DNA from 4 places in the Obesumbacterium proteus genome. Region 3 is predicted to be linked to each of the others. Evidence: predicted binding sites of a transcription regulator. Region 3 holds the regulator's gene; each other region holds the start of a gene.

Region 1 (3,506 bases), 1.1 Mb from region 3:
TTGCCTAAAAATGGAAAGCTTTTTATGGTGGATGGGCTAGTAATTGAACTTCCAACGCCTAATAACAAACCCATAAAAGCTAATAAAGAAACGGGAAACATAAAAGTCTTTCCTAGACTTTGAAAAAATTCCCATAACCTTGACTTAAAAGATTTTGTGTCCGACATGTGGGCACTCCCAATAAACAGGTAATGATAATAAACCGCCATTGTTAGAAACGAATGGTGATAATGTTTTATCTGTGAACTAGGAGATGTTTAATAAATATGATGATCCCCTAATAGCCTTAATGGGCTGTGAGGAATTAAAACAAAGCGGGTGTTTATAGAATGCACTGAGGATCACAGTTTTATTTTGCGTCGATTTCACGCCATTTTGCTTTCGGTTCATAACCAATCAAAAGCAAAGTGAAATTTAAATGCGTTGTTTTTATCTATAAAGCAAGGAAGGGATGACAGAATAACGAAAGTGGGTATAAACAGGATTCAGGCCACCGCTTTTATTATGCGAAGTGACCTATATCACAGAACTCACTATTAAGGCCTATGAGTCATGTTTTGCACTACGTTTTTTAGGCAGCGCTGCGATTGAAGTCACCGTGCTTTCTACCCATCCGTCTTGCACTCGGGTTTTTAACAGATCGCCATTAGCGACCTGCTTAATGCTTTTCAGCACACCGCCGCTTGGTGGTTGTGTCACGCTAAACCCACGTGCCAGTGTGGCTAGTGGGCTAACGCCCTCTAACTGCGAGCACAGTGCGCCAAAGCGTTCACGATTGCCGCTAAGCTGGCGTTGGACGAGTAATTCCAGCCGGTTGTGAAGCTGCTCGATGCGCTGTTGGTGGCGCTGAATACGCGCAGAGGGCTGCTGTTGATTAAGGCGTTGGCTGGTGCGCTCTTGCTGGCGTTCCGCCAAACGCAGGCGTGTTTGCACCGCTTCGTCCAAACGGCGGCGTAGCTTAATCAGCAACGTGTGCTGACGAGCCAGACGTAGCTGTGGATGCTGCTGCTGTAGACGATGATTCAGACGAGTAAAACGCTGCTGATGGCGAGCAAGATAATAATCCATCGCCATTTCCATGCGCTGCTGCTGTGAAAGCATTTGGCGCATGAGCTCGGTTTGGTTGCGGCTAACTAATTCTGCGGCCGCGGACGGCGTTGGCGCACGCAGATCGCCAACGAAATCAGCGATAGTGACATCGGTTTCATGACCAACGGCGCTGACGATAGGGATGAGGCTGGCAAAAATAGCCTGCGCCACGCGCTCATCGTTAAAGCTCCATAAATCCTCAAGCGAGCCACCGCCACGACCGACAATCAGCACATCACACTCTTTACGCAGGTTAGCTAATTCAATGGCGCGCACAATTTGCATCGGTGCATCGGCACCTTGTACCGCGGTCGGGTAGATGACCACTGGCAGGGACGGATCGCGTCGTTTTAATACGTTAAGGATATCGTGCAGTGCGGCACCGCTTGATGACGTCACAACGCCAACGCAGTGGGCTGGCGACGGTAATGGTTTTTTGTGGGCAGGATCGAACAGACCCTCTTCCTGTAAGCGTTGCTTCAACTGCTCAAACTGCTGTTGCAGCAAACCGTCACCGGCGGGCTGCATACTTTCAGCAATCAGTTGGTAATCCCCACGCGGTTCGTACAGCGTGATGGTGGCACGCATCAAAATCTGCTGGCCGTTTTGCGGGCGGAAAGTGACACGGCGGTTGCTATTGCGGAACATCGCGCAGCGCACCTGAGCACGATCGTCTTTAAGCGTGAAGTACCAATGGCCCGATGAAGGCTGAGATAAGTTGGAGATTTCGCCTGATAACCAGATCTGCCCCATTTCCATTTCTAACAGCTGACGGACGGTCTGATTTAACCGGCTAACGGTAAAAATTGGGGGGGAAGATGGCAGTGACATGTGACGTAGATCAAACTCTAAATCAAGGTGTTAATCAGTCGATACTACATGCTTGAATGACCTTCGCAAGACTTTTTTGTAAAAAGTACTGGAGGCAACCGTTTTCGGCCTGTATAATGCCGCGGCAATATTAAATCTATTTGATTTACCACCCTGGTGAGATATTGCCCATGCTACGTATCGTAAAAGAAGCCCTAACGTTTGATGACGTTCTCTTAGTTCCAGCCCATTCTACCGTTCTGCCAAACACTGCCGATCTTAGCACTCAGCTGACTTCATCCATTCGTATGAATATCCCAATGCTGTCTGCGGCAATGGACACCGTTACCGAAGCGCGCCTCGCGATTGCGTTGGCACAGGAAGGCGGTATTGGTTTCATCCACAAAAACATGTCTATTGAGCGTCAGGCTGAAGAAGTTCGTCGCGTCAAAAAACATGAAAGCGGCGTGGTAAAAGATCCTCAAACGGTGACCCCAACCACGACTCTGCGTGAAGTGAAAGAGCTGACCGAGCGCAATGGCTTTGCTGGTTATCCTGTCGTTACTGACGACCTGGAACTGGTTGGTATCATCACCGGTCGTGACGTGCGCTTTGTTACCGATCTAGAGCAGCCTGTTACCGCGGTAATGACGCCGAAAGAGCGTTTGGTTACCGTGAAAGAAGGTGAGGCTCGCGAAGTCGTTCTACAGCGCATGCACGAAAAACGTGTTGAAAAAGCGCTGGTTGTTGACGATAACTTCCACCTGTGCGGCATGATCACCGTTAAAGACTTCCAGAAAGCAGAGCGCAAACCTAACGCGTGTAAAGATGAGCATGGCCGTCTGCGCGTAGGTGCTGCGGTAGGTGCGGGTGCAGGCAACGAAGAGCGCATTGCAGCGCTGGTTGAAGCCGGTGTTGACGTACTGCTGATCGACTCTTCCCACGGCCATTCTGAAGGCGTGTTACAACGTATTCGCGAAACTCGCGCTAAATTCCCTGATCTGCAAATTATCGGCGGCAACGTTGCCACGGCCGCGGGCGCAAGAGCATTGGCAGAAGCCGGTGTGAACGCGGTTAAAGTCGGTATCGGCCCTGGCTCTATTTGTACGACGCGTATTGTTACCGGCGTTGGTGTTCCACAGATCACTGCCGTTTCAGACGCTGTTGAAGCGCTGGAAGGCACCGGTATTCCTGTTATCGCCGATGGCGGTATCCGTTTCTCCGGTGATATCGCGAAAGCACTGGCCGCTGGCGCAAGCTGCGTCATGGTCGGTGGTATGCTGGCAGGTACCGAAGAATCTCCAGGTGAGATCGAACTGTATCAAGGCCGCTCTTTCAAATCATATCGCGGTATGGGTTCACTGGGCGCGATGTCCAAAGGTTCTTCTGACCGTTACTTCCAGAGCGATAACGCTGCGGACAAACTGGTTCCTGAAGGTATCGAAGGCCGCGTAGCTTACAAAGGCCACCTGAAAGCGATTATCCATCAGCAAATGGGCGGCCTGCGCTCATGCATGGGTTTGACCGGCTGTGCAACCATTGATGAACTGCGTACCAAAGCTGAGTTTGTTCGTATCAGCGGCGCGGGGATTCAAGAAAGCCACGTT
Region 2 (3,506 bases), 1.3 Mb from region 3:
CGAAGTCGTCAGCGCTCGACAGTCACATCCTTTGGTTGGGCGATATGCTCGCAGTTTTGCCGCGCACCGACTCGCGCTGGTGGGGGATGCGGCGCATACCATCCACCCATTGGCTGGGCAGGGTGTGAACCTCGGCTTTATGGATGCGGCTGAATTGGCCTCCGAAATCAAACGTCTACAGCGTCAGGGCAAAGATATTGGTCGCTATATGTATCTGCGCCGCTATGAGCGTACCCGTAAGCACAGTGCTGCCGTGATGCTGACGGCGATGCAAGGTTTCCGCCAGCTGTTCGACGGAGATAACCCAGCCAAGAAACTGCTGCGTGATGTCGGTATGGCGCTGGCTGATAATCTCCCTGGGCTTAAACCGCGTTTGGTTCGTCATGCCATGGGCTTAGCGGATTTGCCTGAAAGTTTGCAAAAATAGAGTCTGTAAATATAGACGTTGTAAAAATAGTGCCTCGCGGCTAGCTATGCATTTATGTTAGCCGCTCCCCCTTTTTGTTCTTCCTGGTTATCCCTCCAACCTGATTTGAAATATTCTAATGTTGCCATTGGTTTTGAATTAGTTTTTCTCATGCATGGCAATTTAACATCCGCTATTTTCCCTAATAAAATTGCGATATACGTTATATAACTGCAATGCAGTTGCAGTGAAAATGTTAATTTTGTGCCATTCGACGCAGTTTTGTAGATGAAACTTCTGCATTATCCCTTCTCTAAATTTCACTATCGATAAAGTCTGGTCTTATTTTAACTTATGGTTAATCGCTGATATCGGTGATAACGTCTGGGGCAGGGTATCGTTTGCGTAACGATGTTTACAGGTGTTCAGCTTTAGAGTTCACATCAACATTTTTAGGCAAAAAATATCTTATTAGCGCGCCCGGGACTCTATAGCGGATGGCTTGTACCGGATGACAAACGTTCAGGAAAAGAGGGTTAAGATGGCCAAACAGACTCCACTCTTCGATCAACACGTCGCCTGCGGCGCGCGTATGGTTGATTTTCACGGCTGGATGATGCCACTGCACTACGGTTCTCAGCTCGATGAGCACCATGCTGTGCGTCAGGATGCGGGCATGTTCGATGTGTCGCACATGACTATCGTCGATCTTCGTGGGCCGCGCACGCGTGAGTTCCTGCGTTACCTCCTCGCGAACGATGTGGCAAAACTGACGGTACCGGGCAAAGCGCTCTATACCGGCATGTTGAACGCCTCTGCGGGCGTTATCGATGACCTGATCGTTTATTTCCTTGAAGAAGAATATTTCCGCTTGGTGGTTAACTCCGCCACGCGAGAAAAAGATTTGGCGTGGATCACCGAGCATGCCGAGCCCTATCACGTTGAAATCACCGTGCGCGACGATCTGGCGCTGATTGCGGTGCAAGGCCCGCAGGCGCAAGAGCGCGCCGCAACGCTGTTTACTGATGCACAAAAACAAGCGATCAGCGGTATGAAACCATTCTTCGGCGTGCAGGCTGGCGACTACTTTATTGCGACAACGGGCTACACCGGCGAAAACGGTTATGAAATTGCTTTGCCAATCGGCGAAGCGGCAGAGTTCTGGCAGAAGCTGGTGAAAGCAGGCGTTAAACCGTGCGGTTTGGGCGCGCGTGACACTCTGCGCTTAGAAGCTGGCATGAACTTATATGGTCAGGAAATGGATGAAGGCGTTTCGCCGTTAGCCGCCAATATGGGCTGGACTATTGCTTGGGCGCCGGAAGATCGTGATTTTATCGGCCGCGAAGCATTAGAGCAGCAGCGTGAGAACGGTACCGAAAAACTGGTTGGTTTGGTGATGACCGAAAAAGGCGTGCTGCGCAATGAGCTGCCGGTGCGTTTCACCGATGCCAACGGAAATCTTCAAGAAGGTGTGATCACCAGTGGTTCCTTCTCACCAACATTAGGTGTCAGTATTGCATTGGCCCGCGTGCCAGCAGGCATTGGCGAAGAAGCTATCGTGCAGATCCGTAACCGTGAAATGCCAGTGCGTGTCGTGAAGCCCGGTTTTGTGCGCAACGGTAAAAGCCTGATTAGCTAGGCTACGCTCGCTACGCCAATTGAATCAGACTTATAAAGTAAAATTTAACAAACATTTAAGAGAGGATGTCGATGAGCAACGTGCCTACTGAATTGAAATATACCGCGTCTCACGAATGGGTTCGTGCAGAAGGCGAAGGGGTGTATAGCGTTGGTATCACCGAGCATGCACAGGAACTGCTGGGCGATATGGTCTTTATCGATCTGCCAGAAGTCGGCACATCTTTCGATGCGGGCGATGACTGTGCGGTGGCCGAGTCTGTGAAAGCGGCTTCCGATATCTATGCGCCAATTAGCGGCGAAATCGTTGCTATCAACGATGAGCTAGAAGGTGCGCCAGAGCTGGTCAACAGCGCTCCGTATTCCGAAGGCTGGCTGTTCCGCATCAAAGCATCAGACGAAGCGCAAATTGCTGGTTTGCTGGATGCCGCAGCCTACGAATCTTCAATCGAAGATTAATGCCTGCGTTGTGAATGGTGTTGGGCGCAGCCGCGCTTGATCGTGCTTCATCCTTTCTCCCCCCGTATTTTGAGCGGGGAGAAAGTGAGTTCGTGCCGCATTTAGTTGTGTCAAATCAGCATTTCTTTTGTATGTACATTTAGGAATCAGTCACTCATGACCCAGACTCTCAGCCAGCTCGAAAACAGCGAATCCTTTATCGCTCGCCATATCGGTCCGTCTGCCCAACAGCAACAGCAAATGCTGGAAACCGTTGGTGCACGCTCTTTGCATGAATTGATCGAGCAGATCGTTCCTTCCGATATTCAGTTACCTACTCCGCCAGCGGTCGGTGATGCCGTAACGGAACATCAGGCGTTGGCTGAGCTGAAAGCCATTGCGGGTCAGAATCAGCGTTACAAATCCTTTATTGGTATGGGCTATCACGGTGTTTTAATGCCGCCGGTTATTCAGCGTAACATGCTGGAAAACCCAGGCTGGTATACCGCCTATACGCCGTATCAGCCGGAAGTTTCCCAAGGTCGTCTTGAGGCGTTGCTGAACTTCCAGCAGCTGACTCAGGATCTCACCGGTCTTGAATTAGCGTCAGCTTCCTTACTGGATGAAGCCACCGCCGCGGCGGAAGCCATGGCGTTGGCGAAGCGTGCTAGCAAGCTGAAAGATGCTAATCGTTTCTTTGTGGCCGCCGATGTTCATCCGCAAACGCTGGACGTGGTGCGTACCCGAGCTGAAACCTTTGGCTTTGATGTGATCGTTGATGATGCAGATAAAGTGCTCGATCATCAGGACGTGTTTGGCGTATTGCTGCAACAGGTGGGGACCTACGGCGAGCTGCACGACTACACCGATCTGATGAATGAACTGAAAAGCCGCAAGGTGATTACCTGCGTTGCCGCCGATCCGATGGCTCTGGTGCTGCTGGCCGCGCCGGGTAAATTGGGTGCTGACGTCGTGTTTGGTTCTGCGCAACGTTTTGGCGTACCTATGGGCTACGGTGGCCCAC
Region 3 (3,506 bases):
AATAGAATGGCAATATCCACGGCGGATAGGCCAAAGGCAAGTACGCAAAACAGCGGTAGACGCAGAGCCACCAGTATTTGCGGGACTAACAGCGACCACCAGACTTTCTCACTGTGGTAACCCAATGCGTTACCCGCCTGTATTTGGCGGACGACATCGATTCGGCCCGCGATATTAAACGCCATCAAAAATAAAAAAGGCGTCTCTTTGATCACCAGTAAAAGAATTAAGGACAGGGCATAAGGGTCATTGACGATCGTCCAATCTGGCGGGCGCACAAAACTCGTCAGTGCTGGGGATATAATCCTGAGCAGCCAGCCTGAAGGGGATAACAGCAGTATGAGGCCGGTTGCCAGCGCAATATGCGGCATGGCCAAAATCGCGCTTGAAATAGCCCGAGCAGTGCCGCTGGCGCGCTGTATAACCTGTCCGCAAAGCGCTAATGCCAACCAAAGTGATATTAACGTTGCGGCAATTGCGCTCCATAAGCTTAGGCCAACCGAGCGCACTAACCCCGGCCATTGGAATAAAAGCGCCCACGGCTGGGTGAATGTATTGAGCGTGGAAATGTCAGACAGTGGCTGAGTCAGCGCCAAGAGCGCCGCCAATATTGGCAACGCTCCTGCTAAGAACAGCACAACGGGGAACAGCGCTAAAAGATAAGGGCTGTTCTTCATCACTTAGCGGCGATAATCCAGATATGGGCCATCGGCAACGGAGCGACGTTCCACGAGTTTTGGATGCACTTCAATCGTTTGGGAATCTTCACGCTTGCTCACGATACGGTCTAGGAGCATGTCAAAGGCCATTGAGCCCAAACGCTCTTTCGGCTGGTGGATGGTGGTCAACGCTGGCGAGAAGTAGCGAGCGTTGCGCACGTTATCATAACCGATCACCGATATATCCTGCGGTACGCGCAAGCCCATCTCATCGGCGGCGCAAATTGCGCCCATCGCCATGATGTCGCCGCCCACAAACACTGCGGTTGGGCGATTTTTTTGCGACAGGATCTGATGCATCGCTTTGTAACCGGATTCTGGTTCGAAATCGCCTTCTACCATCCACTCATCGCGGGCAGGAATATTGGCTTCTTGCAGGGCTTTCAGGAAGCCACGTAGGCGACCGCCGCCGGTGTTACGAGAAAGCTGACCGGTAATCGCGCCAATATCACGATGTCCACGTTCAATTAAATAGCGACCAGCTAAATAGCCACCTTCGAACGCATTATCCTGAATGGCATCCGTAAAATCACTGCGTTGCGTTCCCCAGTCCATCACTACCATTGGAATATTGCGGTAGTCCTCAAGGGTTTGCAGCAGGTTCTCTGGGTATTCAGAACACATCACTAACAATCCATCGACGCGTTTTTGCGCCAGCATCGCTAAATAAGCTTTTTGCTTTTCAGGATTATTGTGAGAGTTACATAGAATGAGCGTATAGCCTTGGCTGTAACAGGCGTTTTCAACGGCCTCAATCACCTCAGCAAAATAGGGCGCCTCGCTGGACGTCGCCAGCAAGCCGATCGATTTGGTGTGGTTAACTTTCAGGCTACGGGCGACGGCGCTGGGGGAGTAGTGCAATTCTTTAATCGCTTCCCAAACAGCGGTCTTGGTCTCTTCTGCGACAAAACGCGTCTTATTAATAACGTGAGACACTGTCGTGGTTGAAACGCCCGCGCGTTTTGCCACATCTTTAATCGTTGCCATGAAACAGATGACTCCTAAGCTAATGTAACTATGACATAGCTATTGTGTTAATCGTTTGCTTACGTACATCAAAATACACTGATTACAATCGCATCAAAGAGAGGAATATGCGGATATATCAAGCGCCAGCCTATTCTTTTACGTTATGAAAGCTGATACGTAGCAGTAAACCGTAAATTTTGGCCTATAAAATGCAAAAGGGGAAGTCAAAATTGTGTGTTAACAGAAAGAATAATCGAAAGTTTTACTGCGTGCGATCCCATTTAAGGTATGTGAAAATGATTTCACACACTTTCTGCAAGTGTTTATGTATAATCAAAATTGATCTGATAACGAAATGCGGGAGAAGAAGAAATGGAAACCGATCTGAAATATTCTCTAATGACAACGGTCGCAGCACTGGCTGTGATTGTTATCTTTAGTTTTGTTGCTGCGCTACATTGATTTATCGCTAAGTTTTCTATCGATAGCCGTTAACATGGCTAAAACAAAAGGCGGTCAATTGACCGCCTTTTTCATGTACGTCACTCAGCAAACTTATGCCAGGTTTTTCGCCACGAATTCCCAGTTTACCAGAGCCCAGAAGTTCTCCAGATACTTAGGACGCGCATTGCGATAGTCGATGTAGTAGGCGTGTTCCCAAACGTCCACGGTCAGCAGTGGTTTGTCACCGTTGGTCAGTGGAGTTGCAGCGTTTGAGGTGTTTACAATCGCCAAAGAACCGTCTGCTTTTTTAACCAGCCAAGTCCAACCAGAACCGAAGTTACCGATGGCAGATTTAGTCAGTTCTTCTTTGAAAGCATCAAATGAACCAAACGCTTTGTTAATGGCTTCAGCCACGGCGCCAGTTGGTGCGTTGCCACCTTTTGGTGACAGGCAATGCCAGTAGAAGGTGTGGTTCCAAACCTGAGCGGCGTTGTTGAAGATACCGCCAGTAGAGGTCTTGATGATCTCTTCCAGTGATTTACCTTCGAATTCAGTGCCTTTTATCAGGTTGTTCAGGTTTACCACATAGGTATTGTGGTGCTTACCGTAATGGTATTCCAAGGTTTCTGCGGAGATGTGCGGTTCCAGTGCGTTTTTTTCGTATGGTAATGCAGGTAATTCAAAAGACATTGCTCTCTCCTATTATTGCTCTATTTTGCAATGAAACAGTTACACGTAAGTGTTTTATGTTTCATGCATCACACCAACGTTAATGTCAGTGAGCGGGTTTTTAAATTTGAAACGATCTTGTTGATCTCTTGTTATGGGGATCGATTTTAGCAAGTTTTGAATCTAATAACAGGCAAAATTTTTGTTTTTGGTTATCAATTGGCGATTTGTGCACCATTCGTTCAAAACGGTGACAGAAGGAAAATAAGGGGAGGGGATAATACCAAGATGGAGTAGATCTAAATGATAGGGATTATCACAAAATGCAATTAATCCCTATCATGAATCGGTTTAATCGTGACCTTCTGTTATTAACGAATCGTTTTTGGCGTCATTACGCGGCGAGCGCCAACGTAGTGCCCTTGCCAATAATCATTATCTAAATAGCTGATTCGAATTTGTTCGCCGGTGCGAGGTGACTGAATGAATTTGCCTTCACCCATATAAACACCCACGTGATCGGCGGCACCACGATTATTAATACAGAAGAAGACTAAGTCGCCTTTTTGTAACTCTGTTTTTTTCACCGGAGCCGCATCGCGCAGATGATACATTTCATTGGCAGTACGAGGGATCTTAATGCTGAGCAAATCCTGATAGGCGTAATAAACCAATCCGCTGCAGTCAAAACCAGTGCTTGGTGAT
Region 4 (3,506 bases), 1.9 Mb from region 3:
ATCTCTTCGAACTCTTCACGGTTATACGCAATACCGCCACCGGTGCCGCCCATGGTGAATGAAGGACGAATAATGCATGGGAAACCAACGTCAGCCGCGACGGCTAAGGCTTCTTCCATGGTGTGAGCGATGCCTGAACGTGCGGTGTCGAGGCCAATTTTCTTCATCGCAATATCGAAACGACGGCGGTCTTCGGCTTTATCAATAGCGTCGGCGGTCGCACCGATCATAGTTACGCCAAACTCTTCCAGTACCCCTTCGCGCTCTAACTCAAGCGCGCAGTTCAGCGCGGTCTGTCCACCCATGGTAGGCAGAACGGCATCAGGGCGCTCTTTTTCGATGATTTTGCGCACCACTTCCCAGTGAATCGGCTCGATATAGGTCGCATCGGCCATTTCTGGGTCAGTCATGATGGTGGCGGGGTTCGAGTTCACCAGAATGACGCGGTAACCTTCTTCGCGCAGCGCTTTACACGCTTGAGCACCCGAGTAGTCAAATTCACATGCTTGGCCGATAACAATCGGACCTGCGCCCAGAATCAGGATGCTTTTTATATCAGTACGTTTTGGCATTTTATTTATTGCTCCTGATTATTTGGCTGTTCTTGTCATAGTGGTGCGGTAGGTCTGAATCAAATCGATAAAGTGGTCAAACAGCGGCGCAGCATCGTGCGGCCCTGGGCTTGCTTCTGGGTGACCTTGGAAGCTAAACGCCGCTTTATCCGTGCGGTGGATCCCTTGAACCGTATGGTCAAACAGGGACTTGTGCGTCACGCGCAGCGTATCTGGCAGATTGTCGCCATCAACGGCAAAACCGTGGTTTTGAGCGGTAATCATCACAACGTCTTTATCGAGGTCTTTCACCGGATGGTTGCCGCCGTGATGGCCAAGCTTCATCTTGATGGTTTTGGCTCCGCTTGCCAGCGCCAGAAGTTGGTGGCCCAAGCAGATACCAAATACTGGGATCTCTGTGTCTAAGAAGGTTTTAATGGCGCGAATCGCGTAATCGCACGGTTCTGGGTCACCTGGGCCATTGGATAGGAAGATGCCATCGGGATTGAGCTTCAACACATCTTCCGCTGGCGTTTGCGCCGGAACCACGGTCAGGCGGCAGCCTCTATCAACCAGCATGCGCAGGATGTTACGTTTCACGCCATAGTCATAGGCAACAACGTGGAATGGCAGCTCTGACTCTTCTTTCGCCGCGGGCAAATCGCCCATCAGCGTCCAGCTGCCTTGCGTCCAAGAATAAGATTCTCGAGTAGTAACTTCTTTTGCCAGATCCATGCCTTTTAAGCCTGGGAATGCTTTCGCTTTCTCCAGCGCCAGTTGAACGTCTGGCTGAGTACCGTCAATGCTACCGGTGATGATGCAACCATTCTGAGCCCCTTTCTCACGCAGTAAACGCGTCAGTTTGCGGGTATCGATATCGGCGATAGCCACAACATTGTGACGTTTGAGGTAATCAGAGAGGCATTCGGTGCTGCGGTAGTTGCTAGCAATCAGAGGCAAATCGCGAATTATCAGGCCTTGAGCATGAACAGCGGAGGATTCTTCATCAGAGGCGTTAGTGCCGACGTTGCCGATATGGGGATAAGTAAGAGTGACTAGCTGGCGGGAATAGGAAGGATCAGTGAGGATTTCTTGATAACCGGTCATTGACGTATTGAAGACCACCTCGCCCACCGCCGATCCATCTGCACCAATCGACCGACCGTGAAACTGGGTTCCGTCTTCCAGAACCAATATAGCTGACTTAATCAAAACACCCTCCAAAGAATATTCAGTCACATTATTTGCATATTAATGCAGATCATTCGATCTAAATCAATGCAAAAAACTGCCTTCTTGACTAATTTCCGGCAAATTGCGCGCATTCTAAAGACGTGGTGAATGCTTGTCTACCTGAAAAGATGATTTTTTTGTATTTTTTAAGGCTTAAGGAGGTTTTTTACTGCGAAGACGATAAAAACAGGCATTAACTAGAAATAGAAAACGGTTGCCAGTGTCGTGGATTAGCGGCAATACGTTTATGATGCAATTTTCCTCTGCAAAGGTCAATCACAGTTTCAATCAAGGTTAATAAAAAGTAAAATAAAGAGACTAACAAGCCATTCAAAACAAAAAACACACTAAACCTAATTTTAAATAAAAAAAATGGATAACATGCTGTTATCCATTGGATTTTTTATTTAAAAAAACAACTTAAAACTCAATTTCTTCTGATTTTACTTAGAGTTCATTGAGAGAAAGAACATCACGCATATCGTAAAGACCAATAGGCTGGTTGCCTACCCATGCAGCAGCACGTACAGCGCCGCTGGCAAACGTCATACGGCTTGATGCCTTGTGAGTAATCTCGATTCGTTCTCCCACATCAGCAAACATCGCGGTGTGCTCACCCACAATATCGCCAGCACGAACAGTGGCAAAGCCTATACTCTTAGGATCGCGCTCTCCGGTATATCCCTCACGGGCATAGACCGCGCACTCCTTCAGATCGCGCCCTAACGCCTGAGCAATGGTTTCTCCCATGGCTAAAGCCGTGCCTGACGGTGCATCAACTTTATGACGGTGATGGGCTTCAATGATCTCAATATCCGTATAATCGCCCATCACTTTTGCCGCTTTCTCCAGCAGTTTGAGCATCACGTTAACCCCAACGCTAAAGTTGGCAGCGAACACAATACCAATAGATTCAGCCGCTTTGTTGATTGCAGCTTTACCCGCATCATCAAATCCAGTGGTACCAATCACCATATTTTTGCGTTGAGATACGCAGAATGCTAAATGCGCTAACGTGCCTTCTGGGCGCGTAAAGTCGATTAAAACATCAAAGCCCGCTGCGGCATCTTGTAGGCTTGAGCTGACTTTTACGCCTGTTTGGCCAATACCCGCTAATTCACCAGCATCGACACCTAGCAATGAAGAACCTTCACGCTCAAAAGCAGCACCGAGCACCACGCCTTCAACGTTTGCCACCGCAGCAATTAATTGTCTTCCCATGCGGCCACCAGCGCCGGCAATAGCAACACGGATATGAGAATTAGACATCTTCCCTCTCTTAATTATTTAATTTCACTCAGCTAATTTCACTCAGCAAGATAGCCAAAGGCTTTTAATGTTAGTTTCAGGTTAACGACTCTTCCCTCTCACTGCCAGAGTAAATACACGGTAATTAGAAATTTGCGATTAGCGCCGAACATCATCAGTTTTACGCGCTGATAAAACGTTTCGACTCACATTAAGAACAAAAAAGCAGCGCCCGCATAATCATGCAAAACCAATTAGTTAGCGCCACGAGACGAAGCATTTCATTACGATAACCTCAGTCTCAATTTGATACTAACTTTCCCATTTTGATAGTTATCCCTTCGTCATCGCAGTCATGCGACCTTCGGCTATCACACCGTTTGCTTCATCTAAGATAAAACGCTCGATCCTCCTCACGTTTCCACCAATCACCTTACGACTCAACGCCCTATGGCGTACATCTTGCTGCTTTAG

The links. Region 3 encodes PurR, which represses purine synthesis genes. Its sites were predicted from a motif close to CANGCAAACGTTTGCNTG; they were not measured.
Region 1: guaB (IMP dehydrogenase) is a predicted target of PurR. The motif match lies at 2,012-2,029, and genes of this name have one in related genera.
Region 2: gcvT (glycine cleavage system aminomethyltransferase GcvT) is a predicted target of PurR. The motif match lies at 797-814, and genes of this name have one in related genera.
Region 4: carA (glutamine-hydrolyzing carbamoyl-phosphate synthase small subunit) is a predicted target of PurR. The motif match lies at 1,988-2,005, and genes of this name have one in related genera.

Annotation. Positions count from the first base shown of each region.
Region 1 is NZ_CP014608.1:4,470,749-4,474,254, reverse strand. Features, by position in the region: gene malX (maltose/glucose-specific PTS transporter subunit IIBC) at 1-167, opposite strand, end outside; gene xseA (exodeoxyribonuclease VII large subunit) at 544-1,920, opposite strand; gene guaB (IMP dehydrogenase) at 2,091-3,506, shown strand, end outside.
Region 2 is NZ_CP014608.1:4,659,964-4,663,469, reverse strand. Features, by position in the region: gene ubiI (FAD-dependent 2-octaprenylphenol hydroxylase) at 1-427, shown strand, start outside; gene gcvT (glycine cleavage system aminomethyltransferase GcvT) at 948-2,045, shown strand; gene gcvH (glycine cleavage system protein GcvH) at 2,117-2,503, shown strand; gene gcvP (aminomethyl-transferring glycine dehydrogenase) at 2,660-3,506, shown strand, end outside.
Region 3 is NZ_CP014608.1:3,361,456-3,364,961, forward strand. Features, by position in the region: gene DSM2777_RS16015 (ABC transporter permease) at 1-677, opposite strand, end outside; gene purR (HTH-type transcriptional repressor PurR) at 681-1,706, opposite strand; gene cydH (cytochrome bd-I oxidase subunit CydH) at 2,061-2,150, shown strand; gene sodB (superoxide dismutase [Fe]) at 2,244-2,822, opposite strand; gene DSM2777_RS16030 (C40 family peptidase) at 3,173-3,506, opposite strand, start outside.
Region 4 is NZ_CP014608.1:1,504,689-1,508,194, reverse strand. Features, by position in the region: gene carB (carbamoyl-phosphate synthase large subunit) at 1-572, opposite strand, end outside; gene carA (glutamine-hydrolyzing carbamoyl-phosphate synthase small subunit) at 591-1,763, opposite strand; gene dapB (4-hydroxy-tetrahydrodipicolinate reductase) at 2,232-3,053, opposite strand.